Candidatus Ruthia magnifica str. Cm (Calyptogena magnifica): one gene and its partner. The protein of the gene in region 1 purifies or fractionates together with the protein of each later gene. This does not show direct contact. Links are inferred from orthologs where the notes say so. Each region holds a gene or a part of one and is shown in the gene's direction. Other genes may lie near its edges.

Region 1 (12,678 bases):
GATGCGCTTAGTTGGAGTGATTATTATTGGGTTTATATCTTTGCAGCTAGTATTGGCTTTGCCACAACCATTGCTGAGCCATCCTTACTATCGGTTGCTATTAAAGCCAATCAAGTCTCTGGTGGTTTCATTAAAGTATGGCCCTTACGAATTGCAGTTGCCATTGGTGTGGCTGTGGGTATTGCCATCGGCAGTTTTCGCATTGTGACTGGATTGCCATTGCATTATTTTATTATTGCTGGCTACATTGTAGTACTGATACAAACCTATTTTGCACCTAAAAATATTATTGCACTTGCCTATGATTCTGGTGGTGTCACCACATCTACCGTAACCGTACCACTGGTTGCAGCCCTTGGACTTGGACTTGCAAGTACAATTGATGGGCGTTCTACACTCATTGATGGTTTTGGTTTAATCGCTTTTGCCTCACTATTTCCAATTATGAGCGTAATGGCTTATGTACAAATTATAAAATTTTTAAAACAAGATAAAAAATAGGAGACATTATGCATTTTAAACTGATTATCGCTTTTGTTGATTCTGACAAAACTGACAAAATACTTGAGGCTGCTAGAACAAAAGGTGCCACAGGCTCAACCATTATTTCTCAAGCTCGAGGAGAAGGTCTCAAACACAACAAAACATTTTTAGGGCTCAACATTGAAACACCTAGAGATGTCTTATTGCTACTTGTAGAACAACACCTTTCTAGAGGTATACTAGAAACAATTTCTGATACAGGTCACTTTGAATCCAGTCCACAAGAAGGGATTGCGTTTCAAATCGATGTAGAGGATGCTGTTGGCGTCATGCATCAAATTCATGCACTAGAACACACTATAGAGAAGAAAATATAATGACTAACAATACAACACCAATCCTAGTAAAAGATGTTATGTGGACACAAGTCGATATTGTTGATTCAAAATGTACCGTGCAAAATGCACTTAATAACATGCAACATAAAAAAACTAAAATGCTTTTGGTTGATAAATCTCATGAATATGACGAATACGGCGTAGTACTGATTGCTGACATTGCCTCTAAAGTCATTGCTAAAGACCGAGCTCTTGACCGAGTCAATGTATATGAAATTATGAATAAACCTGTCATCTCAGTTCGACCTGATATGGATATTCTTTATTGTGCAAGGTTATTGACAAATTTTAGCTTATCTCGTTGTCCAGTTTTGGATAATGGAAAAATTATTGGCGTGGTTGGTTTAACCAATATTGTTTTTAATGGTTTACGAGTTGTATAGTAAAAAAATATTAGAAAATTAGCATATAGTGATACATTTACTATTTTATTTTAACCTGATAGAATGCTGAATTATTTTAATTTTAACAACAGGAAAGAGAAATGAGTGGAATTGTCAATCTAGTTAAATGGCTATTAATTATCATCGGCACCATTACAACTTATTATGCCGTATCACTACAAATCAAATACGATGGTGTGACTGGAAAGATTATTAGTGAAATAATTTCACCAAAACTACATCCAGAGTCTATGGCAAAAGTTTATATGCCAATGACCAACACTTTACTTGATACAGGTGATACTGCCATGGCCTCTATTGTACGTGTAAAAGTAGCTGACGATGTTTCAAATTCTGACGTTGAGGAAGCAATGGAGAGTATTGCAATTGCTGAAGGTATACGTTCTGTGGGTATGTTACCCTTATCAGAAATGGTTGAATTACAGACTGGTAAAAAACAAAGATTTTTAAAAATTTATCAATACTGCTCACCACGTATAGCTATGACTATGGTTGACCATTCAGATGCATTTTCAGCCTACCTACCTTGTAGACTCGCATTAATTGAAGACAAGCAAGGGCAAAGATGGATCTATACATTGGATATGAATGCCATGATTTACGGTGGTGCACCATTACCAGATTTTTTGCTTAAAAAGGCATTGGCTGTTCAAAAAATGATAATTGCTATTCAAAATGGTGGTGCAGAGGGTGATTTTTAGAAAAAAAACTATCGTTATATTCAAAAATCGTCTTTTAGACCGGTTTTTTATGTCAGAATAAAAATTTAAACATACAGAAAATTAAATCCATTCATCACGAATTAGATTTTAATGTTACGATTGATACAATACACACGTAAAGACCTTGTGGCTAGTTATTTAATTGAAAATAATGGATAAATTGCTTTTATTAATACAGGTGCCATCTTTCAATACCAAACCTTTTAACCACACTAAATGCAAAAAATATTAGCCGTAAAAGTATCAACTATATTCTATTAACCCACATTCACCTAGACTATGCAGGTGTGAATACAAATGAACTTATCAAACATATCTACCTAAAGCCATGGGTTTTTGTCCACGAATATGGTTACAAGCATTTAATTGACCCATCAAAATTACGTGCAGGTGTTTTTCAAACCTATGGTGAATTATTTTTTAAACAATTTTTAGGTGATTTAATCCCCATATAAAAATAACGTATCATCATTGCCAAAAATAATGATGAAATAACGTTTGGAAAAGCGGATATTAAGATTTATCGATAGCTTGATACTAACCAAAGTAAACTCATTTCCCCACAAATTGCCCATATATAATTTGACCCAAAAATGTGGAAAAACCATAAATTAGTCAATGAATTTTAAACTAAAATTCACTTATTTAACACACTTTAGCTGCATTTATTTTAATCAAAATTCAATCCATTGTATGCTCATTGAACATATAATGGATTGAATTATTATCAACACCTAAAAAATATAACATAAATCGTATTAAGGCTATTAAAGAAATCCTTCTCAACCTTATAACTACTTTGCCAATATGCCAATAAACTAAAAGTGATTTAGAAATTTGCGCCGAAGATATTGATGTTTGGCTAGATAAAGACACTTAATAATAAATTCAATTACTTTCAACTTAAAGTTGAAATGTTGACTATTTAGGAAACCAAATAACCACCTTTGGTGAATATTTACCATTCAGATTCATTCGACAATAACACGTCCACCTCACCTTCTTGAATTTACATCAATATCACCCTACATTATGATGCCCAGAGTTTTCTTGCTATCATCAGCAAATTGTATAATGCAAACTACTTACCTTACTATCAAAATAAATATTATAATCTTAAACTTGATTCATAATAAATTGCGTTAATAGCGATACTGGACGGCCTGTTGCACCTTTTTTTTCACCACTTACCCATGCTGTACCAGCAATGTCTAAATGTGCCCAGCGATAATCTTGGGTAAATCTGGATAAAAAACAACCGGCAGTAATAGAGCTTGCTTCATGCCCACCAATATTTGCCATATCGGCAAAATTTGATTTCAACAATTCATCATACTCATCTTCAATGGGTAATTGCCACACGCCATCAAGTGAAATTTTAGAAGCGCAGATAATATCATTAGCCAAATCTTGGTCATTACTCATAAGCCCAGAATTATGCTTACCTAGTGCAATAATTACTGCACCTGTAAGCGTAGCAACATCAATCACCACGTTTGGGTTAAATTTCTTAACATAAGTAAGTGCATCGCACAAAATAAGACGCCCTTCTGCATCTGTATTCAAAATTTCAATCGTTTGCCCTGACATAGACTTAACAACATCACCAGGCTTAGAAGCATTATGTGCTGGCATATTCTCAACTGCTGGAACCACAACAACCAAATTAATATTTAGCTTAATTTTCGCAATAGTACGCATTGTTCCTAATACAGAAGCTGCACCACACATATCATATTTCATCTCATCCATACCTGCGCCAGGTTTAATCGAAATACCGCCACTATCAAAAGTAACGCCTTTGCCCACTAGTACAATCGGCTTTTCATTGCCATTACCTTGGTAACTTAAACTAATGAGTTTTGGCGGCTCAATTGAGCCTTTAGAAACTGATAATAACGACCCCATACCAAGTTTATTCATGTCCGCTTCTTCCAAGATTTCATATTCAAGGTTAAACTCTTCAGCTAAGGACATGGCCGTATCTGCCAAATAACTAGGTGTACAGACATTAGGTGGTAAATCCCCTAAATAGCGTGTTAAAGACATACCATCAGCAATTGCCTGGCCTTGCATTAAGGCACTAGTATTATCCATAGTAGATTGAATAGCAATATGCTCAATATCACTGCCTTGCTTATCATCACCTATTTTTTGAACTTTATAAGTCGCATTATGCATTACCTTGGCAGTTATTTTATGCACCCATGACTCATTAAAACCTATAATTTTAACACTTTGAATCATCAAATTTTTTGCCTTAATTTCAGCAAGTACAACACTCACAGTGTTCAATGTTTTAACATAGGCTTTAGCATCTACAGGCGTATCGCCAAGACCAGCAACAATCACTTGTTTAGATTTAAAACCAGAAACCAAGCTCAATAATAGCACTCTTTCAGATTTAGGCTCGAAATGATTAAGTGTTATCAATTTTTGAATATTTTTATCATCAAAAACCGTATTAGAATTACAAAAGACAACTACACTATCACCTTCAAAGCATTGAACTGTTTCATTAATCAGTGAAAATTTCATCTTAAAACCTCGTTAAAAAATATAATACCTGTTTTTCTACTCAAAAAGGTAAAATTAATAAGTTTATTCAGCCAATGATTTCATCATGCTTAAATTACTATTCATCACAACCGTCTTATTTTCTAATAATGCTTTTGCAGACAAAAACGCAATTATTAACACTCTGTATCCATTTTTTGGCACGATTGACAAACAATATATTATCAACACACCATTAAGCGATATTTTTGAGATAACTCTCCGTAATCTCATTGATTCTCTTTTAGTATCTAAAAATGATCGTTATTTAATCCAAAATAATGTTGTTGATTTAACCACTACCGCTAGACAACTTATACCAATGAATGGTAATGTTAAATTGATTAAACAGGCCTTAATTAACACAATTGATGATCACGACAAAATCATTTACCCAGCAAAAAATGAAAAATATATTATCCATGTATTTACTGATGTTGACTGTCCATTTTGTAAAAAACTTCATAATGGTATGAAGCAGATGAATGATTTAGGTATTACTGTTAAATATCTCGCTTCGCCACTTGCATCCTTACACCCAGCAGCGCAAGGAAAAATGGAAAGAATTTGGTGCGCTGATGACCCAGTCAAAGCGATGGATGATTATAAGAAAAATAAAATTATACTCAACTTAAAAACTTGTCATAATCCAGTAGCTAACCAATTAGCAATTTCTAAGCAACTAGGTGTAAATGGTGTACCTACCATCTTCTTAGAAGATGGTACGCATTTACTTGGTTATATGACACCCGCCATTTTGTTACAAAAAATTAAAGCAACAATTGGCAAATAATATCACTAGGTTTATTGCACTAGAGGCGATTTATTCCGTCATTATCAACAAAAAATCGCTCAGTGCTTTTAACTACCCAAAAGATAATGACACACCCTTAATCAAATCTTTGGTTTTTGGTACGATTCGCTTTTATCATCAACTGAATGATATTGTTTCCAAACGACTTAAACACTCATTTAAAAAAGAAGACCTTGATGTTCACTGTTTGATGCTTTTGGGTGCTTATCAATTACTTTATTCAAAAATTGCTATACATGCCAGTATTTTTGAAACCGTTAATGTTGTTAATGCGCTCAATAAACCTTGGGCAAAAGCTTTGGTGAACGCTATACTTAGGAAAATTGATCGAGATAAAAAAATACTTCAACAACAAGTGCATTACTCGCACCCAAGCTGGTTAGTTAAAAAAATTAAGCGCGACTATCCAAATGATTTTGAAACAATTTTTAAACAAAACAACACCCAAGCACCTATGACTATTCGCGTACACACCTCGCTTAATTTAGACCATTATCAACAACAACTACAACAAGAAGGTATCTCGTCTCAAAAACTCGCCATAACGCCACAAGCCTTGGTGTTAGATAAAGCCACTACAGTATTTAACTTAGTAAAGTTTGAACAAGGAGCTTGTTACGTCCAAGATGCATCAGCCCAGTTGTCTGTACCACTATTAAATCCAAAAAATACTGACTTAATCTTAGATGCTTGCAGCGCACCAGGTGGTAAAGCTACGCATCTGTGCGAATTAGCACCACAATGCAAAGTTATTGCGCTTGATAATGATAATAAGCGACTCATAAAAATAAGCCAAAATGCACAACGTCTTAAAATAACAAATATCCAAACAATACTAGGTAGTGCACAAAACCAAGATTGGTGGGATAGCCAACTATTTGATAAAATTTTATTTGACGCACCTTGTTCAGCCACAGGAGTTATTCGCCGTCACCCTGACATTAAGCTTCTACGCAAGCCTAAAGACATCACCACTTTAGTTGTTCTACAAAAAAATATTCTTGAAAACCTATGGCAAATGCTAAAACCAAGTGGCATACTGCTATATGCTACTTGTTCAATTTTAAAGGTTGAAAATGAACAACAAATCAAATATTTTTTAAACACTCACTATGACGCTAAAGAAATCAAAATAGAGCTAGATTGGGGCATTAATACTACCGTAGGCAGACAACAACTACCCACTGATAATTTTGATGGCTTTTATTACGCCAAAATAATAAAACTAACATAAAGTAAATTTATCTAAGTTCATTTTTTCTACTAGCTTTAAAAGGTTTGTCAACAATGATAAATTTTGTAAGTTACTCATTGTCATTAAAGGATAATTTAAAGCTTAATTTATCATAACTTGTTATTTTTATGGTGTTGTTATCTTCTTGTCAAAATTCAAAACTAATCAGAGGAAGTTGGTTCAACCTCTATACCAAGAATATCGCCTTTAATTTTTGCTCAAGGCAGGTGTAAGTGAGTTGAATGTCATAACCTGATAAGACCTTTTTAGTATTATCAACGATTGTCTTTTTTTATCTGAGAGAAGTAAGCTAATCTTGGAAGAAGATTAAAGTCTTTACTATTATCGTTTAACTCAGAGATTGGTTGAATAATTTTAATACTGTAGTCTAGCTTTTTTGAACTAAGTTCATGAATGCTAATGTTCAGTACGACCAGAACCAAACTGATTAAAAAACTTAATAACTCGAGTTTTTAATCCTGAAGAAATTTTATTGTTTAACTTGTTAGTATTATCTAAGTCTGCAGAGTAGAGCGTTACATAAATGTACTACCAACTTCTTTGAGTTGGTATTTGTTTTACTGTCTTTTTTATCAACAGAGATTTGATTGTACTCAGTGTTTAAATCTAGATAAACGGATTTATCAAAAATATCAATGACTTGTACGCCAATGAAAAATAAAAATATAGAAAAGTGAATACAAGAACGTTACTGAGTTTAAGAATTTTAAAACTTAGGAGCACACGAGTGGTGGTTTAAAAACCAAAGAAATTTATGGGTATTTTTTATACCATAGAGAGCTAGAGAGAAATAAAAAAAATATTACTCAGAATTAAAATAATTGTATTATTAACGCTAACCATCCAAATCAGAAATACGTAATTCAAATTAACACAGATCATACTAGAATACAAAAAATTATTTTAAATAACGTCGTTAATTTACAAAAACACTACGGTATTGACAATGTTAATGTTAATGTTAATATTCTAGTCTACAGCCCTGATTTAAGCATATTAACCAAAATCAATAAAACGCTGATCGTGTTGAACCCATAGCAGCGCTTATCACAATACAATGAAAAGCGTTAAGTGCAAAAGGCAAGTTTACAACACTAACAGGAGGTTAATACCGTACCCTCTGGTGGCTCGTATGGGGAGTTACAATAACAAAACTATTTTTACATTCGCCCTTAAGTTTTAAAAGGGTACTTATTGAGTGCTTTTTATAGATTAAATATTATTTTTCTAAAGCAATATCCAGAACTTCATCGATCCATTTTACTTGAATAACTTTAAGTTTTCCTTTGATTTTATCAGGCACTTCAGACAATTCACGCTCGTTATTATCAGGGATAATCACTGTTTTAATACCACCACGCAATGCGGCTAACATTTTTTCCTTCAGCCCGCCAATTGGAGTAACCTCACCTCGAAGTGTAATCTCCCCCGTCATAGCAACATCAGATTTAACTTTTCTACCCGTAAGTACTGATACTAGTGCCGTAATCATCGCTGCACCTGCACTAGGTCCATCTTTTGGCGTTGCACCATCAGGAACATGAATGTGAATATCTAGTTTTTCATCAAAATTCTCATCAATACCAAATTTCTTGGCTCTACTTCTAACTACAGATTTTGCTGCTTGAATTGATTCTTGCATAACATCACCTAATTGGCCTGTATAGTTGAGTTTGCCTTTACCTTTATAAGCTGTCGCCTCAATGGTTAATAAATCCCCGCCCACCGAAGTCCAAGCAAGCCCTGTTACTTCACCCACTTGATTATTTTGTTCAGCTAGTCCAAAACGAAATTTCCTAACACCTAAATATTTTGCCAAACTTTTAACATCAATATTAGCTTTGGTTTTACGTTTTTTTAAAACCACTTCTTTAACTACCTTTCGACAAATGGTACTAATCGTTCTACTCAAACCACGCACACCTGCTTCGCGTGTGTAATAACGAATAATGTCTAAAATAGCGCCATCTTGGAACTTAATTTCACTATTCTTAATACCATTGCTATCCATTGCTTTTTTAGTTAAATGGCGCTTGGCAATTTCAACCTTTTCATCTTCAGTATAGCCAGACAATTCAATAATTTCCATTCTATCTAAAAGCGGCTGTGGTAAATCAAGTGAGTTGGCAGTTGCCACAAACATGACTTGTGATAAATCATAATCGACTTCTAAATAATGATCATTAAAAGTATGATTTTGTTCTGGGTCTAACACTTCTAACATAGCCGAAGAAGGATCACCACGATAATCACTTGCCATTTTTTCAATCTCATCCAACAAGAAAAGTGGGTTTTTGACCTTCGCTTTTTGCATTTTTTGTATGATTGATCCTGGCATGGCACCAATATAAGTACGCCTATGACCACGAATTTCTGCCTCATCTCGAACACCACCAAGTGCCATACGAACGTATTTACGATTAACCGCTCTAGCAATGGATTCGCCTAAAGATGTTTTGCCCACACCTGGAGGACCTACTAAACACAAAATATTAGCCTTATTATGAGTGACACGTGTTTGTACTGCTAAATGCTCTAAAATACGCTCTTTAACTTTATCCAAGCCATAGTGATCATCATCAAGAATTTTTTGCGCCTTATTAAGATCCTTGTTAATAACAGTTTTCTTTTTCCATGGCATATCACATAAGTTTTCAATATAAGTGCGAATAATAGAAGCATCAGATGAGTGTGACGACATACGCGAAAGCTTCTTTAGCTCGCTTTGTGCTTTTTCCTTAGCCTCTTTTGACATTTTAGCTTTATAAATACTGGCTTGTAATTCTTCAATTTCATTTTCATCTTCAGCTTGGCCCAATTCTTTTTGAATAGACTTCATTTGCTCATTCAAATAATAATCACGCTGATTAGACTCCATTTGCTTGCGCACGCGTGATTGAATTTTCTTCTCAGTGCCTAACACATCAATCTCACCTTGAATGATCGATAAGATTTTATTAAGTCTATCTTGAGCATTATCATCACCTAATAAAGCTTGCTTTTCAGATACTTTAAGATTCAAATTAGCAATAATAATATCACTAAAACGCTCAACATCGCTAACCTCTTGTAACACTTTAAGCGCCTCTTCTGGTACTCTTTTATTTAACTTAATATAATTTTCAAAACCGTCTAATGCTAGGCGCATCATTGCTTTTATTTCAGTATCGTCATTTGACTTTAAACTAAATTCACTCAAACTCACTTCAGAAAAACCATCAACTTGTACAATTTTTTCAATCTTAGCGCGTCTGACTCCTTCAACCAAAACTTTGATGGTACCATTGGGCAATTTTAGCATTTGTAAAATAGTTGCTAACGTGCCCACTTGATGCAAATCATCGCCCAAAGGTTCTTCTACCTTGTCATTTTTTTGGGTCACTAAAAAAATGTATTTATTGGCCCCCATTGCTTGAGTGATCGCATTAACAGAGGTTTTTCTACCAACAAATAATGGAATAACCGTATGTGGAAAAACCACTACATCTCTTAAAGGCAATAGTGGAATATTACTTTTACTTAGATCAATTTGTTCGTTGGTGAGCTCTGTTCCCATAGCAATGTAACGCCTTTAAAGTTTAGTAATTTAGATAGATAGTGTTTAGTAACAAAGATTTCAAGTACCCAAGCCCCAAAATCATCCACTTTTTCATGATGGATATGTCCAATGTCATGAATATTACTACGGATATATGCACTACCAACATCCAGGTGAACTTTTGCACGAGTCATCATGCCACTAAGCTGTTCAGCTAGAGCTTGATGAAGAAAATCGATACCTTTTCCTGTTTGTGCTGAAAGCCAAACTCTATGAATATGTCCATTTTCATCACGATCCATGCGTGGCACAAAATTATCTAAACAATCAATTTTATTCATCACCAATATACTTGGTATATTACTTGCACCAATCTCAAAAATAATATCTTCAACTTGAGCAATTTTCTCAATATTATACTCATCAGCTGCGTCAACAATATGCAATAAAACATTAGCGCATTTAGTCTCCTCTAATGTAGATTTAAACGCATCAACAAGGTCATGAGGTAAATCTTGAATAAAACCCACGGTATCAACAATTGCTGCTTCTCCAGATGCAGGCAGTATCACGCGTCTAATGGTTGAATTAAGGGTTGCAAAAAGTTGATCGTTGGCAAATACTTCTGCATTAGTAAGGACATTAAACAAAGTTGATTTACCTGCATTAGTATAGCCCGCTAAAGCAATCATAGGTAATTCATTTTTAGTGCGTGATTTTCTACCCAAATCACGCTGTTTATGTACTTTATACAATCGCTTAGTAATATTTTTAATACGTATAGCAATTAATCGCTTATCAGTTTCTAACTGAGTTTCACCAGGACCACGCAGCCCGATGCCGCCTTTTTGACGCTCAAGATGTGTCCAACCACGAATTAAGCGTGTTGATAAGTGTTTAAGTTGTGCTAACTCTACTTGCAACTTACCTTCAAAAGAACTGGCACGTAAAGCAAAGATATCTAAGATTAATCCCGTTCTATCCATCACTTGACACTTCAAAGATTTTTTTAAATTACGTTCTTGAGAGGGTGATAATTCAGGAGAAAAAATCACCAAATCCAATGCTGAATCCTCTACTATTTTTGCGATTTCTTCAACCTTGCCTGTGCCAATAAAAAATCGAATTAATACTGAGTTACAATTCACTTTAATGGTTTTAACGATATTCAGACCTGAAGACTCAGCTAGTTCTTTAAATTCAACTTGAGCATTGTGCGACTGTTTATTACTTGTCAACTCAACATACACCAAAAGCGTTCTTTCACCTTTGCCAATAGCATCTTTTTGTTGTTCAAATAATACCAATTAAAGCCTTCATGTTAATCAACTCTTTTAGATTTATTGGAGTGTTTTTGAGATTGATAGATAATCAGTGGTGCTTTTTTCTTTTTCACCACTGCTTTGTCAATAATCACCTCGGTCACATCAAGAAGTGATGGTAATTCAAACATCGTGTCTAATAACAAATCTTCTAAAATAGAACGCAAACCTCTAGCGCCTATTTTACGTTTAATAGCTAATCTTGCAATTGCCAGTAAGGATGGATTTCTAAAAATAAGTTTAACACCCTCCATAAAAAATATTTCTTGAAACTGTTTAATAACTGAATTTTTAGGCTCTATTAAAATTTTCACTAAAGCAGTTTCATCTAACTCACTCAGTGCTGTTTGTACTGGTAAACGCCCAACAAACTCTGGAATTAAGCCAAATTTAATTAAATCTTCTGGTTGGATTAATGCAAATAAATCACTCAATGTTTTTTTTTCTTTTTGGTCTTTTACATCTGCAGCAAAACCAATACCTGTTACTTTTTCAACACGTCTATTAATAATTTTATCCAACCCATCAAAGGCTCCGCCACAAATAAATAAAATCTTCGAAGTGTCTACATCAATAGTTTCTTGATTAGGGTGCTTACGCCCACCTTGAGGTGGTACACTTGCCACAGTACCTTCAATCAATTTAAGCATGGCTTGTTGTACACCCTCGCCCGAGACATCACGAGTAATAGAAGGTGAGTCAGAACGACGAGAAATTTTATCAATTTCATCAATAAAAATAATACCACGTTGAGCGCGTTTTGGATCAAAATCACATTTTGATAATAAATTTTTAATCACATTTTCAACGTCATCACCCACATAGCCCGCTTCAGTTAATGTCGTTGCATCAGCCACTGTGAAAGGAACGTCTAATATGCGTGCTAATGTTTGTGCCAATAATGTCTTGCCTGATCCTGTAGGGCCAACCATTAAAATATTAGACTTATCTAATTCTACCTTATTAGATATATAATCACTTCGAAGGCGTTTATAATGGTTATAAACTGCAACAGATAGCACCTTCTTGGCATGATCTTGACCAATCACATAATCGTTTAAAAAGTTGTTTAATTGTTTAGGTGTGTAATTCCAATCTTCAAATTCATTAACTCCTTCTTGAGAAGCCTGATCTTCAATTAAATCATGGCACGATTCAACACATTTGTTACAAATAAAGACCCCAG
Region 2 (17,301 bases), 120 kb from region 1 along the record:
ATTCCTGCTAATGTGCGTTCAGAAGCAATTTCAGTATTAATCGAAAACTATTTTGTAGATAATACTATTCTACAATCTGGCTACCCATTAGACATGCGTTATGCAGGTCCTCGTGAGGCATTATTACATGCATTATTCAGACAAAACTATGGTTGTTCACACCTGATTGTTGGTCGTGACCATGCTGGTATTGATGATTATTACGGCCCATTTGATGCGCATAACATCTTTGATGAAATTGCTGATGATGCGCTGATGACAAAAGCGCTAAAGATTGATTGGACATTTTGGTGTCATAAATGTGGTGGCATGTCTTCAATGAAAACCTGTCCTCATAGTGCAGAAGATCGTGCACTGCTTTCAGGCACTAAAGTTCGTAAGATGCTTTCTGATAGTGAAGATTTGCCAGAGACTTTTTCTCGACCTGAAGTGGCTAAAGTTTTACAAGCTTATTATGCGGGTATTAAGGATGAAGATAAAGTAGAAATTAAGCTGAACGGACACTCAGCAAAATAATAAATTATTCCTATAATCAAGATATCTTGAGAAATTAAGGATTTTTTGATTGTCACAAAAGTTTTATGTAAGTATAATGAGTCGGATTTTGACGAAACTTCATCGAGCGTTAAGGCAAAAAATATTTGTAAGGTTGCTAATTGAAGAAAATTGGCAAATTTAGAATGAGAGTGATTTAACTTAAGGAGAGAAACCAATGATCGACATCAATTCAACACCAATTACTAGTTTATTAGTAGAAGGTATTTCATACGTAGACATGCAAATATATGTCATCATCATGATTGCCCTAGTGGTTGTTATGACGGCATTAGATTTGCTACATAAGAAAAGTGCAACTTACTTTTTCAATACAGCGGCAAAGGCTGACAAAGATTTAGCTGCAGGTGATGCGCCATGTTCATTGGGCAAAGAAGAAGACAGACTTAAGGTATTAAGCGCTGGCGATAAAGTAAATATATTAGCAAGTACAGTTGTAGTGGACGTTGTAACAGCTGGTGAATTTAGCAATGGGCTTCGTAGATTTGTACATATTTTAACTATGTGGGGTTTCATTTTCTTTAATGCCTCAACTGCAATCATTATTTTTGGTACACAAGAAACTCAGGTATTAGCGCAAGTATGGAATGTTGGCGCAATCATGTTATTTATTGGTACATTTTGGTATTGGTTTGGCTTCAAAGTAGATAGCCAAGCAGAAGGTTATTCGTGGACAAAAATTATTCTTAAAAGAGATATGTTTAGTTTATCATTAATGGCAACTTCAGTAACTGCACTAGGTTGGAATATCTACGGTGGTGGTATTGGTGTGTGGTTTATCTTAGTTCTTTTTTCTACTACGTTTCTATTTGGTGGCGTATATTGGTCTAAATTTTCTCATATGTTCTTCAAACCTGCTGCTGCATACAATAGGCGTATTATCAAAGCTAATGGTACAAACGAGAACTTGCCTCACGAGACAAGAGACGACGTATGGCAACAAAATAGACATTCTATGGGGCTTCTAAAAGATGCACCGATGAATATGGGTCTTGGTATTAAGCGTGAAGCGCCTAAGCACTACTAAATTAATTAAATAAGAAGAGAGGAAAATAAATATGCCAACTTTTGTATATATGACTCGTTGTGATGGTTGTGGACATTGTGTAGATATCTGCCCATCTAACATTATGCACATTGATGATAAATATCGTCGTGCTTATAATATTGAACCAAACATGTGTTGGGAGTGTTATTCGTGTGTTAAGGCATGTCCACATCAGGCAATTGATGTTCGTGGTTATGCAGATTTTGCACCACTAGGACACAGCGTTCGCGTTATTCGTGATGAAGAGAAGGGCACCATTGCATGGAGAGTTAAGTTTCGTGACGGTCGTGTCAAGAACTTTTTATCGCCAATTACGACTCAACCATGGGGAACCAAGATTCCTGATTTTAGAAATGAGCCTGAGCCTAGTGACGACATGCGTAACTCGCAGTTATTGGCATTTGAGCCTAAATATATTCGTATGGATGATGGTGATATTCATACGTTAGAATCTAACGGTTTGAAATTTAAAGAAGGAGTGTACTACTAATGGGTATTAAAACAATTGTAGAAGACAATATTGATATTTTAGTTGTTGGTGCTGGTTTAGGTGGTACAGGTGCCGCTTATGAGGCTAGATATTGGGGTCGTAATAAAAAAATTATCATTGCAGAAAAAGCAAATATTAACCGTTCAGGTGCTGTTGCTCAAGGTTTATACGCGATTAACTGTTATATGGGCACTCGTTTCGGTGAGAATAATCCTGAAGACCACGTGCGTTATGCGCGTATGGATTTAATGGGTATAGTTCGTGAAGACTTGCTGTTTGACATGGCTCGCCATGTTGACTCTGCAGTGCATAAGTTTGAAGAATGGGGCCTTCCATTGATGAAGGATCCTAAAAGAGAAGACATTGGTGCTTACATGCGTGAAGGTCGTTGGCAGATTATGATTCACGGTGAATCATATAAGCCTATTGTTGCTGAAGCTGCAACTAAGCAAGTTGATAAAGTTTACAACCGTATTATGGTTACCCATTTGCTAATGGATGACGCACAAGAAAATCGTATTGCTGGCGCTGTTGGTTTTAACGTTCGTACTGGTAATTATCATGTATTTAAGTCTAAGACTACTATTGTTGGTGCTGGTGGTGCGTCTAATATCTTTAAGCCTCGTTCAGTGGGCGAAGGTATGGGTCGTGTATGGTATGCGCCATGGTCTTCTGGGTCTGCATATGGCTTACTAATTGAAGCTGGTGCGAAGATGACACAAATGGAGAACCGTATCGTTCTTGCTAGGTTTAAAGATGGTTATGGCCCTGTTGGCGCATATTTCTTACATCTTAAAACCTATACTCAAAATGGCTATGGTGACGAGTATGAATCTAAATGGTTCCCAGCACTATCGAAAATGGTAGGTAAAGAATATCTAGATACAGAGGGTCAGCATTTGTCTCATAAGCCAATTCCAACTTGTTTGCGTAATCATGCATTTATCAGTGAGGTAAATGCTGGTCGTGGTCCAATTCACATGGTAACAATGGAGGCATTTCAAGACCCTCATTTAGAAGAAGTTGGTTGGGAAAACTTCTTAGGTATGACGGTTGGTCAAGCAGTACTCTGGGCGGCAACAGACGTTGATCCTAAATACGAAAATCCTGAATTAACAACGTCTGAGCCATATGTAATGGGCTCACATGCCACTGGTTGCGGTGCATGGTGTTCAGGTCCTGAGGACGTCTCTCCTGATGAATATTTTTGGGGTTATAATCGTATGACAACAGTAGACGGTTTGTTTGGTGCAGGTGATACTGTTGGTGGTACGCCACATGCATTCTCATCAGGCTCATTTACCGAGGGTCGTTTGGCCGCTAAAGCGGCTTGTAAGTACATTGATGACGGTAAAGCAGAAGGGATTAGAGTATCTGACAAGCAAATTGCTGAGCGTAAAGAACAAATCTTTAAACCTTTAGAAAATTATACAATTGGTCGTAATGAAATTGTTGCTGGCACAGTATCGCCAAGTTACATTTTGCCAATGAGTGGATTACAACGTTTGCAAAAGCTTATGGATGAATATTGTGGTGGTGTTACTGTTTCTTATGTAACTAACGACAAATTGCTTAATATAGGCTTGAAGAAATTAGCTATTTTAGAAGAAGATTTAGAGCACATTGGTGCAGAAGATTTTCATCAGTTGATGCGTGGGTGGGAGTTAAGACACCGCCATCGCACTTCTGAATGTGTGACTCAGCATACCTTGTTCCGTAAAGAAACTCGCTGGCCTGGTTACTATTATCGTGGTGACGCTATGAAATTAGATGATAAAAACTGGCATGTATTGACAGTGTCTCATCGTGATCGTGTTACTGGTAAATATACATTAGAGAAGGCGCCTTGTTACCATTTAGTTGGTGAAAAAGATGAAAAATAGAGATTTAGTTTAAATTTTTATCTATTGTATATTTTAAGAAAAAACGTTTTATTGGAGTATTGGTGGATAAATGAATATTATTGATAAAACAGATGAGGAGATTTTAGCAATTGCGAGCCCAATGTGGGATGACTTAGTTAAATATTCTAATAATAGTAATTACGGCGCTTTTAGTCGTCATTTTTCAGAGGATTTTTTGCGTGGTGCCAATGAAATTGAAATGGGAAAACAATTTGCTCGTAGTGAACTAACTAAGGGTCTTGAGAAAAATGCAGGATATTTGGGTATGATCCGTCGTGGTCAGTATGTGACTGTATTGTATAAGCAAACTCACTCTAAAAAAGAAGGTGAATACTTAGGAAGGCTTGTACTTGGTTATGAAGATGATGTGGTTAAGATTTTTGGCACAACAATTTTTTAAAAGTTGTGAATAATGTTATTCAAGAAGCTAAATATGTTGAGCTTATCTATAAAGTTATTGATAAAAAAACAGGCAATGTCTTTTCAGAAATTGAGTATCCAGTCGGCTATGTGCACGGTGTTAATGATACACTAGGTAAACAAGTTATTTCTGAGCTAGAAGGCAGAAAGCAAGGCGATATCCTTGAAGTTAACATTGATGTAGAAAAAATCTATGGATCTCGTGACGAAACTTTAGTTTTTATTGATAAAATTGAAAACGTTCCACTAGAATATCAAAAAATCGGTGCCAAAGTTGTTATGGAAAATTCCAAGGGAGACTCTAAGGAATTTTTAGTAACTAAGGTAGATGATAAAACAGTCACCATTGATGGTAATAATCTGCTTTGTGGCCGTGAAGTTAAGTTTTTGCTTGAAATTCTTTTAGTGCGTGATGCAACGGATGAAGAAATAGAAGCGGGCGGCATGATAGAGAAGCAATCAGATATAGAACAATTATTAACAGTGCATTAATTATGAGTATTGACTTTACAGAATTAGAAATAAAGACCATTCAAAGTGCGGTTGATCGTCGTTGGAGAAAAGAGAAAATTGAGGCTAATTTAGCTAATATTGAAATTACCAAAGAAGGTGAAGACGAATCAACGTTTACCCCAGCGGTTGTTTGGGAAGATGAAAACTCAACTTTTATTATTTTAAAAATTGGTGTATTTTCCTACAAAAGTTTCTTTTATTATTTGACTGATCAGCGTTTTGACACTGGCGTTCCTGAATATAACGATTTGTACGAATGTGCGAATAAATTATTAAAAGTACAAGCGGATTTTATGCTAAGTAAAAATATCAAAGATTTAGGTTTACATATTCAAAAATAATGCTTATAAAAAAGTATAATGGATTTCCCTTTTGGTTATTTATATTGCTTCAGACGTAGAAAAAGAATCAATCATTCTCAATTTTAATGGATCAATTGATTGTTACAGAAAAGGAATAATCATAATTGCAACAATGTTAATAATCTTAATTAATGGATTAATAGCAGGACCTGCTGTATCTTTGTATGGGTCGCCCACTGTATCACCAGTAACAGCAGCTTTATGAGTATCTGAGCCTTTACCACCAAAGTGACCGTCTTCGATATATTTTTTAGCGTTGTCCCATGCGCCACCACCCGTGGTCATTGAGATTGCAACAAAAATACCCGTTACGATAGAACCGATTAGTAACCCGCCTAGTGCTTCAGCGCCTAATAGCAAGCCAACGATAACTGGAAATGCAATTGGTAGAATAGAAGGTAATATCATTTCTTTAATGGCAGATTTGGTCAGCATATCAACCGCTTTAGAATAATCAGGTTTTTGTGTGTAATTCATAATATCTGGAATTTCTCTAAATTGACGACGAACTTCATTGACAATATCGCCTGCAGCACGACCAACAGCCTCCATTGCCATTGCACCAAATAAATAAGGCACTAAACCACCTAAGAATAAACCAATGATTACTTTATGGTTAGATAAGTCAAATGCAATATCTTTGAATTGCTCAATAGTACGTAATTCATTAGTAAAGTCAGCAAACAATACCAATGTCGCTAAGCCGGCAGAAGCAATTGCATAACCTTTGGTTACCGCCTTAGTGGTGTTGCCAACGGCATCTAGAGGATCAGTAATTTTACGAATTTTTTCTGGAAGTTCGGCCATTTCCGCGATACCACCTGCATTGTCCGTAATTGGGCCGTAAGCATCAAGTGCGACAATAACACCTGTCATTGATAGCATAGCCGTTGCTGCAATTGCAATGGCGTATAAGCCACCCAGTTCATACGCACCCCAAATACTTGAGCATACTGCAAGTACAGGAAGGGAGGTAGATTTCATACTCAAGCCAATACCGGCAATAACGTTAGTACCATCACCTGTGAGTGATGCTTCGGCAACATGTTGCACAGGGCTATATTCAGTTGATGTGTAATATTCTGTTATCACAACCATAACAGCTGTTAGCACTAAACCAATGAGTGATGCGTAGAATAAATTTATTTCCATATTCATGTGATTGGTGATAAAATAAAAAGCAATCGCAGCCATGCCTGCTGAGGCGATTAAGCCTTTATATAGAGCGCCCATGATAGAACCATTATCGGAGACTTTAACAAAAAAAGTACCTACAATAGAGGTAATAATTGAAGCTGCACCTAAAGCCAGTGGATACAAAATAGCATTATCGCCCAAGCCTAGAACGCCTGCAAGCATCATAGTTGCAACAATAGTCACCGCGTAAGTTTCAAATAAGTCAGCAGCCATGCCTGCACAATCACCAACGTTGTCACCAACGTTGTCAGCTATAACTGCAGGATTGCGCGGATCGTCTTCTGGAATTCCAGCTTCAACTTTACCAACAATGTCAGCACCAACATCAGCACCTTTAGTGAATATGCCACCACCTAAACGTGCGAAAATTGAAATGAGTGAGCCGCCAAATGCAAGACCAATAAGAGCGTGCAATGCGTCTTTTTGTGCAACACCATATTCAATCATACCGGCGTAGTAACCAGAAACACCCAATAGTGCCAAACCAACAACCAACATACCTGTAACAGCGCCACCTTTAAAAGCAACTTGAAAAGCAGTATTCATGCCGTTATTGGCTGCTTGCGCTGTGCGAGAATTAGATTTAACTGATACGTTCATGCCGATGTAGCCTGTTACACCTGACAATACTGCACCAACTAAAAATCCAAGACCAATGGTAACGCCTAAAAAGTAAGTAATGATGATAAGCAAAACAACACCTACTATGGCAATGGTTGAATATTGACGATTTAGGTAAGCATTTGCACCTTGTGTAATTGCATCTGAAATTTCTTTCATTTTGTCACTACCTGCAGGTTGTTTGTTAATCCAAATAATTGTAAATAGACCGTATAAAACAGCGATAATTGATGCCGAAATGGCAAGGATAAGAATTGTATCCATTATTTTATTTTCTCCTTTTGGTTGTGTGCAAATTTTCTTCAGGATTGATTATAGTTAATAATTGCCTGTATAGTAAGGGGATAATCTAATAATTTAATAGAATCGGTTTATGTCAATTATTGAGTGCTAGTTCTTGTTCCAATATTTGGTTTTAATACCATGACCTAAATCTATTTCAATTAAGCGAGATCTAAGTTTAAGTAGTTTTTTAATGAGGGAGTGGTTGGCTTTCATAAGCTTAAAACGTCTTGGATATGGTTAATTACGACGGTTAAAAGTTGTTACCAATTGAATTTTGTAAAAATGGTAACAATGAGTCTATTTTCATCATTGCGATAAGTAGGCTGCTTAAATGTGGGTTTACTAGCAACAAATGACTGGAACATTAGAGTTTCTTCTTAACATTTGGATAAAAACTGCAATAATTAATTATACTCTTTCCAAAAATGAATATTCTTTTCTTTATTGTTTGCTTAATAGCCGTTATTTTGAGTTAAATCTTGAAGATTTTCAGGCGAGTTTAAAAAAATTGTTAGGTTTTATTTCCTATGACACATCTAAAAGAATGGGACGAAAGGGAATGTTAATTTCTCTTGTACTAAATTTATTCAAAGAGATTAAATTGCTTAATTTAGTTGTGCGTAAACACGATCTCTAACTTCGTCAAGAGTGCCTACGCCAACAACTGCGCCATATTTAGGGGCATCACTATTTTTATTCATCCAAGATTGATAATAATCAACCAATGGTTTGGTTTGCTTATGATAGATGTTTAGACGTGCACGCACCGTATCTTCAGCATCGTCCGTACGTTGTATTAGTTCTTCGCCAGTAATATCATCAATGCCTTCAACCTTGGGTGGATTATAGACAATGTGATAAGTGCGACCTGATGTTAAGTGAGCACGACGACCAGACATGCGGGCAATAATATCTTCATATGGAACTTGAATTTCAACCACAAAGTCAATTTTAACACCATCCGTTTTCAAAGCTTCTGCTTGAACGATTGTGCGTGGAAAGCCATCAAATAAAAAGCCATTTTTACAATCATTTTCCTGGATTCTTTCTTTAACCAAACCGATAATAATATCATCAGAAATTAAACCACCTACATCCATAACTTTTTTGGCTTCAATGCCTAATGGTGTGTCTGCTTTAACAGCTTCACGCAGCATATCGCCAGTTGATATTTGGGGGATTGAATACTTTTGACAAATGTTAGTTGCTTGAGTGCCTTTGCCTGCGCCCGGAGGGCCTAATAAAATTATGTTCATTTTTTCTCCTTGTCTGTTTTATTTAATATTTTTTTGTTAAAAAAGAGACCTTGGCTCCTTGTAGTAATACCTAAATTTCGAATGTGGGTAATTTTTTATCCGTCATTATTTTTTTCATCACCACATAATCAGGCAAGCCATTTTTGTATGGTGGATAGTCTTCACCTTCGATAAGTGGTTGTAAATATTCACGGCAAGCGTCAGTAATACCAAAACCATCGTTAGAAATGTAATTCATGGGCATCATTTTTTCAACGTTAGCGACATCTTTTAACTCACCTGAGCCAATCTCCCAAGTGTAGGGATTATTTGAAGTTCGAATAATGGTAGGCATGACTGAATTTTTACCTTCAAGTGCCATGTTAACAGCTGCTACACCTAATGCATAAGCTTGTTCAACATCGGATTTTGAGGCTAAGTGACGAGCAGCACGTTGCAAGTAATCTGCAACTGCCCAGTGGTATTTATAACCCAAGGTATCTTTGATTAAATTAGCAACAACAGGTGCTGCACCACCAAGTTGTGCATTACCAAAGTCATCATGAGTGCCTTGTTCTGCCAGGAAACAGCCATCTGGCCATTTTGCACCTTCGGATACAACGATTGTGCAGTAATTAAATTCTTTGACGTTTTTGTTAACTTTAGCTAAAAATTTCTTTTCATCAAAATCAACTTCTGGGAATAAAATCACCACAGGAATTGAATTATCAACCAATCCCCCTGCTGCTGCAATCCAACCCGCATGACGACCCATGACTTCAAGGACAAAAATTTTAGTTGAAGTTGCTGCCATTGAGGCGACGTCAAAACTGGCTTCCATAATAGAAACAGCAATATATTTAGCAACCGAGCCAAAGCCAGGGCAATTATCTGTAATTGGCAAATCATTATCCACTGTTTTAGGCACATGAATCGCCTGAATTGGGTAGCCCATTGATTTAGATAATTGAGATACCTTTAAGCAAGTATCTGCTGAATCACCACCGCCATTGTAAAAGAAATAACCAACATCATATTCTTTAAAGACTTCGATCAATCTTTCGTATTCAGCTTTGTTTGTCTCTAAAGATTTCATCTTATAACGACAAGAGCCAAAGCCACCAGAAGGGGTATGTTTTAAGGCTTTAATATCAGCATTAGATTCTTTAGAAGTATCAATTAAATTTTCAGTTAACGCGCCAATAATACCATTTTGACCTGCATATATCGTGCCGATTTTATCTGGATGTTTACGTACTGTTTCAATCACGCCACAAGCTGATGCATTAATTACAGCAGTTACACCACCTGATTGTGCATAAAAAGCATTTTTCATAAAAAATGTTTCCTACAATAAAAAACTAATGATTATACTTTATAAACTAACAATTTTCTTAAATATGTTTAAGGTTTGTAAAACTTTGACTTAATTCAAAAAAATTCTTTATTTAGAAACAAGTGGATAAGTAATTGTGTGGTATTATCTACATATTCGTGTACCAATTTATTACGCAATGGTTACGTATCTATCCAATTGTCAGTATTAATAGCTCTAATCGATGTAAATTATCAATTGCAGTTTTTTGGATTTCGCCAGATTACTTGAGGAAAATTAGTAATAATTTATCCATAAACGTACCCTCAGTATGAAAATTTAAACATAAAAGATTCTAAATCTATCCATGCCTTCAGGCGCTTGTAAGGTATTTTTTTATCACTTAGTATTTAAATTTTCTTGAGAGAATAAGCCTACAACTAGGCTTTTTACCAGCAAATCCTCTTTGTTAAAAAAAACATAATTTGGTTAATTTTATCATTTGAATCACTCATAATTCTACCCCTATTTTAAGCACTTGTTGTTAAATGACATTTGGTATTTGATGTGGGTCTAGGATAATAATGTCGATTTTTTAAGCACCCAATTGTTTTATAAAAGCGTATTACTTTACACGTTAAATGTGTAGTTTCTCTAAATTCTAGTAATAAATTAATATCACCCTTTTTAAGGTTATCATCTATTTTTTAGCTAAATAGTTTAACTGTTGCTTGATGGTTAAATTGTTTTCCGGTAGTTTCTTTAATGGTATTTTTTGTAAATTAGTTAATCTTATATGCTAAATTTATTAATTAGTTATGGACATATACTTCGATAAGCATTATTGCTATTTTCAACATAAATAACAATTGTAAGTCCTTACGAGTCACCACTAATAACTACGTTGCTAGCTCGAATTTACCCAATTTCTCCTTCTGACGATTAAATTACGACACTGATGGACGTGTTATCATTCCAAATATCGATTTTAAATGACGAACAACTGACTTCAATTTTTTTGAGATAACTAAAATTGCATTAGCATCAATACCGCTTAAATTCATAGAAGAGCCTGCATAAACCTCAATTTTTGCTTATTAATATTGATCGTGTTGTTTTTGCCTTGTAAAGATACTGAGGTATTGCCAAACACAATTAAATTAGAGTCTTTAGTAGAATTGTTAGTATCATTTTGGGTGATATTTAGCGTATTATCTGATTTTAAAATCATATTGGAATTAGCACTGGTAACAATGCTTGAGCCACAAATCGTTGCTTTACAATTATTTAAAACATAACCATCAGTAATACATTGGTATCCTTTAACGTAATGATTGAATTATTAAAAATTAAAATGTCATAATTGCGGCCATTCAGAACGATGTCTTTTAAATAACCTCTATTAGTAACCTTTTGAGTATGATAACGGGGTCGTGTTAATGATTAAATTTTATAAAATTAATGCTCTATCGTTAACCTCAATGGTTGCGTAAATGTATTTGTCGAATTATTTTTGTAGCTAACTAGACTAGTTACGTTGAAGTTATAACTTTCGTTTGTTACACTGCTAAATCCAGTTACATTTAGATCATTATGGGTTTGCCTTGAATGGTGAGACTTTTACGTAGATAGATATTGTCAGTATAGATGTCAGAGATTTCAATAATAACCTTGCCATGCAAGAGTACTATTCAATGGCTTGTTGTAAAAAGTCAGCACTAGAGTCAATACTAATGATTTAGTTGTCTGCTATATTATCTGCTGGGGCTGAATCACCACCAGAGCCATTACTATTTTCTAAAGTATTTGCAACTACCATAATCTGGTGAGTGCATTGTTAATATTGTCAAAATTTGTTACAATGCCGCCATTATCCTCTAAGTTTTTAACACTTGTTTCTAAAGTGATAAGATGACCATCATTAGTATTCACTGCAACTTTAATGGCTATGAAGTTGGTATTAACCAACCACATCACTTGATAAAAAAGTATTGGGCATGGTAATGGTGTTTGCCAAGTAATACCTGTTAATAAATCTGATACTATGGTTAAAACCTCCACCAATATTACTTTCTATTGGTGTGCCATTTAATGTACCAGTTGCAGTATTAAAAGCTGACCAACTGGGTTTATATTGAATACTGAAGTTTAAACTATCACTCTCGATATCATTAGCCGTTGTACTTGACTCGAGCTGCAAGTAATGGTGGGTGTATTATTTACAAACTCAATGGTAATATTAATAGCAATTGTGTCATTACCGTCGTTGCCATCATTTATATGAGCCTCGAAATTACCATTGTAATTAGTACTTGGTGTGGTGTTTCTACTGACTAAAGCTGTACCATTTTTGTAGCATTAAAGATAAGTGTCCAAATTAGCGTATCGTTATCATCATAAGTGGCGTCAATATTTACTACGCTAAAGGTAATTGGCATACTATTTTCCTAATGATTATTGAAATATTCTAATTTTTGGTAAGTTACTGGCGTATCATCGATGTTGATAACTGTAATGACAAAGGATTATTCAATATCGGCATTTTTACCATTATTAATACCAGTGTTGCTATTGGTTGGCGTGTCACTTAGTTGTTTTGTACTCTCATTTAGTGTTAGCTAAAAAACGGTTGTATCGTCTATTTTATCGTTATCAGTAAAGATAATTTGATATCTGTAACTGGTCTTCGGTTGCTTAGACCGATACTTCTGAGGTGAAAATTAGTGTAAGTTAAGGATTGGTTTGGGGTTTTAGTCAGTAGTATAAAATACACCACCAGCATCTGTATCAATATTATTATCTACATTCTATCAGTATCAAGTTGTCCAGTGTTGTCTAATGAGAAGGCATCATTGGCATTGAGCGTACCATAACCGTCTAAATCGGAATTAGTTTATGCAAGTAATCGTAACCTCTATCATTGTTAAATTTTCTATATCTATGGTGGGTAGGTTCATCTAATAAAATTTGCTTGATTTATCCATGTAGTTAGTCCTTCCAAGACTGAGTGGTATTAAAGTACTTTGGTTTGTTCTTCTTTAGTGTTAGTTGTATTGTCAATTAGTGGTGAGGCTTGAAAGATGCTCATTAAGTCATTCAAGCAAAAACTAAGGGTAAATTTTACCTGTATCTAATACAGTTACAAATTTTGCTGAACTTGCACTTGCTTTTTAGATGATAATATCAACCACCTTTGAAATTAGCTTTACTGGTATCAAGCGTGTAAATCTTAACTACTAAGGACTATTTAACATAAACCCATAAGCACATTGAATAATAGCTTTAACAAAATATTAAGTCAATAGAGGGGTTTATTAGCATTGTTACTTAAGCAAACATATAAAAGGGGTGACTTTTCATTCTTGAGAGTGACTAACTTCAAGAATGAAGTGTTTGACACTGCCATGATTATGCATTTTCCAAGAAGAGTCTAGATTGATAATCCAAGGTTTTTCTTAATCGATGGCTTGTTTATTGGTGTTGTCCATAAATGATAATTTTTGCATTTAAATAGGCTTAATTTTTTACTAAATTTAAATATTATTACCCTAAATAACAATTAATTTTTACCTGTGCTTGAGTGTTTAAAAGGTTTGTGCATCAATAATATCACCAGCATGGATGATAATATTACATTGATTCATTTGTTTAACAATTTTTAGATGAATAAAGCCGCGTGTTTATCTTTTATAAATGTGTCTTAATGGGTAACGTTTGTTCGAAAGTTTCGATGTTAATAAACCCTCTATTGATTTCATACTCATTTTAGAACTGGGTTTGTTAATGGCAATGATGGTATCAATGCCGTATTGTTTGGCGGCACTTAGTACAGAAAAAGAATCGTCAAAAAAGATACTTTTTTGTTTGTTCAAATGAATCGTTTTGTTTAGTTGGTGCCAAAAATCTTGTTCTTCTTTAACCACGTTATAGTTATGTGATGAAATAATGGCATTAAAATACTGTGATAAAATTAGTGACCAGAATTTTTAATTGAATGGTTTTTATATGAGCGTTAGTGACTAAATAAATACGCTTTTTATGTTGTTTTGCTTATTCTAAAAAGTCTAGTACAAACGGGTGTATTTGGATTAAATGAGCCATATTTTCTTTGAGTTTGGCGATATCCAGTTTGAACACTTTTTACCAATAATCCAAACAATACCAATGTAGCCTTCCCTCTTACGCTCGAAGAATAGGATAGATTTTATCTTTTGATTGTTGGTGTGTCAGGTTGTGCTTATTGGCAAAGATCAAGGGCATTATATTCCATTCAAAAATGTAAATCAAAATGCAAGTCTAGTAAAGTATACCGTCCATGTCTAATAAAATGGTATCTATTAAAGACCAGTCAATGTTATTTTCTACGCCAAGTAGTGTCATTAGCATTATCCTCTAGTACAATGCCAAGCTCGGCTAACTTGTCTCTAATTTGATCACTTAGTGCAAAATTTTTATCGGCTCTGGCTTCATTTCTGCTAGTAATTTTTACATCAACCTCGCTATTCGATAAAGAAATACCTTGTTTTAAGAATTTATCTGCGTCCATTTGCAAAATGCCAATATAATCACCGAGTTTTTTTAATAATTGTGCTAAAGCATTGGCTTGATCAACGTCCTTTTTGCGTTGTAAATTGACTGTTTTTGCCAGTTCAAATAAAATGCTTAAAGCGATGGGTGTGTTAAAGTCATTATCAAGCGCTTCATTAAATCGTACTGAATAGTCAAAATACATAGGCACTTTCTCAGTTACCGTGCTAGAAGTATTTAGACCACGAATGGCAGTGTATAAACGAGATAATGACGACTTGGCTTTATTAAGATTATCATCTGAAAAATTAAGTGGACTGCGATAATGAGAACTCATGATGAAATAACGCAAGGTTTCGCAATTATAGCTTTCTAATATGCTACGAATGGTAAAAAAATTATTCAATGATTTGCTCATTTTTTCATCATCAATATTGACAAAACCTATGTGCATCCAAGTATTAACAAAAGTGCAATTATTCGCACCTTCAGATTGAGCGATCTCGTTTTCATGATGTGGAAAGGATAAATCCATACCACCGCCATGAATGTCAAAATGATTGCCTAAGTGATGCGTGGACATGGCAGAGCATTCAATATGCCAACCAGGACGGCCTTGTCCCCAAGGGGAGTCCCAGCTTGGTTCGTTGGGTTTAGACATTTTCCAAAGAACAAAATCTAGCGGGTTTTTTTTGGCACTTTCTATCTCAATTCGAGCGCCCGCTTCAAGTTTATCAATATTTTTCCTTGAAAGTTTTCCATAATTTTTAAAATGGCGTACTGAATAATAGACATCACCATTATGAGCTTGATAAGCAAAGCCTTTTTCAATCAGTGACTTTATCATATAAAATATTTGCTTCATTGCATTAGTTGCGCGTGGTTCAACATCAGGTGGTAACACTCCAAGAGCACGCTCATCTTCGTGCATGGCATCAATAAAACGATTAGTCAATGCATATATATCTTCTTTATTTTCAATAGCGCGTTTGATAATTTTGTCATCAATGTCAGTAATATTACGTACATATTCAACATTTGGAAAATATCGTCTAAGATGGCGAATGATGACATCAAATATTACCAAAATTCGTGCATGACCCATATGGCAATAATCATAAACCGTCATTCCACAAACGTATATACCCACTTTATCAGCATTAATTGGACGAAAAACTTCCTTTTGTTTACTTAATGTATTGTAAATTTTTAGCATAAAACGCTATTTTACGTGAGTATCTGTACGATTTTGTCTTGTTAATAACAAAGCTCTTGCTTTTTATATAATTTATCAGTATAAAGTAGCTGTATAATCAAGATATTTAATTATATACAGGAGAAATACATGAGCGTTTTAGTTACACAACAAGCTCCAGATTTTACGGCTGCTGCCGTTTTAGCGGATGGTTCGATTGTTGATAATTTTCAACTTTCTAATCTTAAAGGTAAGAAAATTGTGTTGTTCTTTTATCCACTAGATTTTACTTTTGTCTGTCCTTCAGAGATTCTGGCATGTCACCACAGAATGATGCAGTTTAATGACAAAGGTGTTGAAGTGATTGGTGTTTCAGTAGATTCACAATTTACGCATAACGCATGGCGCAACACTGCACCAGCAGATGGTGGTTTGGGTGTTATTGATTTTCCGTTAGTGGCTGATACTGACCATTCTATTATGGAGGCTTATGGTATTGTACATCCAGCAGGTATTGCACTTCGTGCATCGTTCTTAATTGATGAGAATTTTGAGGTACGTCATCAAGTAGTGAACGATTTACCATTAGGCAGAAATATTGATGAAATGTTGCGTATGGTTGATGCGCTTGATTTCCATACTGAGCATGGTGAAGTTTGTCCTGCGGGTTGGAATAAAGGTGACGAAGGTATGAAAGACACACCTGCAGGTGTGTCTGATTATTTGTCAAAACATGCCGATGAATTGTAATTAAATTAAATGGGATTTAAGCTCCTTTTTTATGGATTATTATAGGGAAAATAGGTAATAAAAATGAAAAAATATAGGTGTATTGTGTTCGATTTTTGGTGTACGATGAATATTTAAGCGTCCAAAAGAGTGGATTGAACTAGATACAAAATGGAAGGGTATTTCTGAGGATTGGGCTGGATTGTTAGACTAGTGAGTAAATGGTTGAAATCTAGTAAAATAACTTTTTTAACGCCGATGTATAAGGTAAGAAAAATGTTAAAAGTATTAATATTGCCAGGCGATGGTATTGGCCAAGAAATTACAACGCAAGCACTTAAAGTGATTGATTGTTTGAATGCAGATTTTAATCTTGGCATGATGCTTGAACATGGTCTAGTTGGTGGCAATGCTTATGATGAAACCGGTTCTCCTTTGCCACAAGCTACACTGGATGCTGCACGTCAGTGCGATTCTATTTTATTAGGCGCTGTAGGTGGCTATCAATGGGAGTTTTTAGAGCGTGATTTGCGACCAGAACGAGGCTTGTTAGAGCTACGTGCAGAAATGGATTTGTTTTCTAATTTACGTCCTGCGATTTTATATCCCCAACTTGTTAACGTTTCTACGTTAAAAGAGGAAGTGGTGTCAGGGCTTGATTTAATGATTGTTCGTGAGCTGGTTGCGGGCATTTATTTTGGTAAACCACGAGGCGTTGAAATCCGTGATGGGCAAAAATATGGGTTTAATACAGCTGCTTATTATGAGTTAGAAATCAGACGTATTGGACGCTCAGCTTTTAAAATTGCACAACTGCGTAATAAGCGTGTTTGCTCGATAGATAAAGCAAATGTGTTAGAAGTATGTGAATTGTGGCGCGAAGTGATGACGGATGTGGCTAAAGA

The links.
Region 2: the proteins of RMAG_RS01090 (region 1) and RMAG_RS00490 purify together in Escherichia coli (affinity purification with mass spectrometry, with the first as the bait; 2 studies listed by BioGRID). This does not show direct contact. The link is inferred for Candidatus Ruthia magnifica str. Cm (Calyptogena magnifica) from one-to-one orthologs.

Annotation. Positions count from the first base shown.
Region 1 is NC_008610.1:218,717-231,394, reverse strand. Bases 3,544-6,493 are described here. They hold RMAG_RS01090 (DsbC family protein), read left to right. Parts: upstream 3,544-4,630; coding sequence 4,631-5,356; downstream 5,357-6,493. Other genes in these bases: rsmB (16S rRNA (cytosine(967)-C(5))-methyltransferase RsmB), read left to right, coding at 5,346-6,493; RMAG_RS01095 (leucyl aminopeptidase), read right to left, coding at 3,544-4,545. Outside these bases: RMAG_RS01120 (DUF1538 domain-containing protein), read left to right, coding at 1-501; RMAG_RS01115 (P-II family nitrogen regulator), read left to right, coding at 510-860; RMAG_RS01110 (CBS domain-containing protein), read left to right, coding at 860-1,264; RMAG_RS01105 (DUF302 domain-containing protein), read left to right, coding at 1,366-1,986; RMAG_RS05780 (hypothetical protein), read left to right, coding at 2,295-2,462; more of RMAG_RS01095, read right to left, coding at 3,124-3,543; more of rsmB, read left to right, coding at 6,494-6,611; lon (endopeptidase La), read right to left, coding at 7,852-10,188; ribosome rescue GTPase HflX, read right to left, coding at 10,152-11,477; ATP-dependent Clp protease ATP-binding subunit ClpX, read right to left, coding at 11,492-12,678. UniProt on the Escherichia coli protein: Acts as a disulfide isomerase, interacting with incorrectly folded proteins to correct non-native disulfide bonds.
Region 2 is NC_008610.1:102,185-119,485, forward strand. The notes cover bases 3,434-6,155. They hold RMAG_RS00490 (FKBP-type peptidyl-prolyl cis-trans isomerase), read left to right. Parts: upstream 3,434-4,402; coding sequence 4,403-4,909; downstream 4,910-6,155. Other genes in these bases: aprA (adenylyl-sulfate reductase subunit alpha), read left to right, coding at 3,434-3,976; RMAG_RS00485 (hypothetical protein), read left to right, coding at 4,047-4,397; RMAG_RS00495 (hypothetical protein), read left to right, coding at 4,912-5,271; RMAG_RS00500 (sodium-translocating pyrophosphatase), read right to left, coding at 5,374-6,155. Also shown: sat (sulfate adenylyltransferase), read left to right, coding at 1-516; RMAG_RS00470 (hypothetical protein), read left to right, coding at 713-1,582; aprB (adenylyl-sulfate reductase subunit beta), read left to right, coding at 1,614-2,093; more of aprA, read left to right, coding at 2,093-3,433; more of RMAG_RS00500, read right to left, coding at 6,156-7,374; adk (adenylate kinase), read right to left, coding at 8,001-8,651; RMAG_RS00515 (6-phosphofructokinase), read right to left, coding at 8,722-9,966; RMAG_RS00520 (hypothetical protein), read left to right, coding at 11,055-11,243; RMAG_RS00525 (hypothetical protein), read right to left, coding at 11,758-12,006; RMAG_RS05950 (HAD-IA family hydrolase), read right to left, coding at 13,626-13,868; cysS (cysteine--tRNA ligase), read right to left, coding at 14,300-15,688; RMAG_RS00540 (peroxiredoxin), read left to right, coding at 15,818-16,417; leuB (3-isopropylmalate dehydrogenase), read left to right, coding at 16,673-17,301. UniProt on the Escherichia coli protein: Folding helper with both chaperone and peptidyl-prolyl cis-trans isomerase (PPIase) activities. Chaperone activity prevents aggregation of unfolded or partially folded proteins and promotes their correct folding.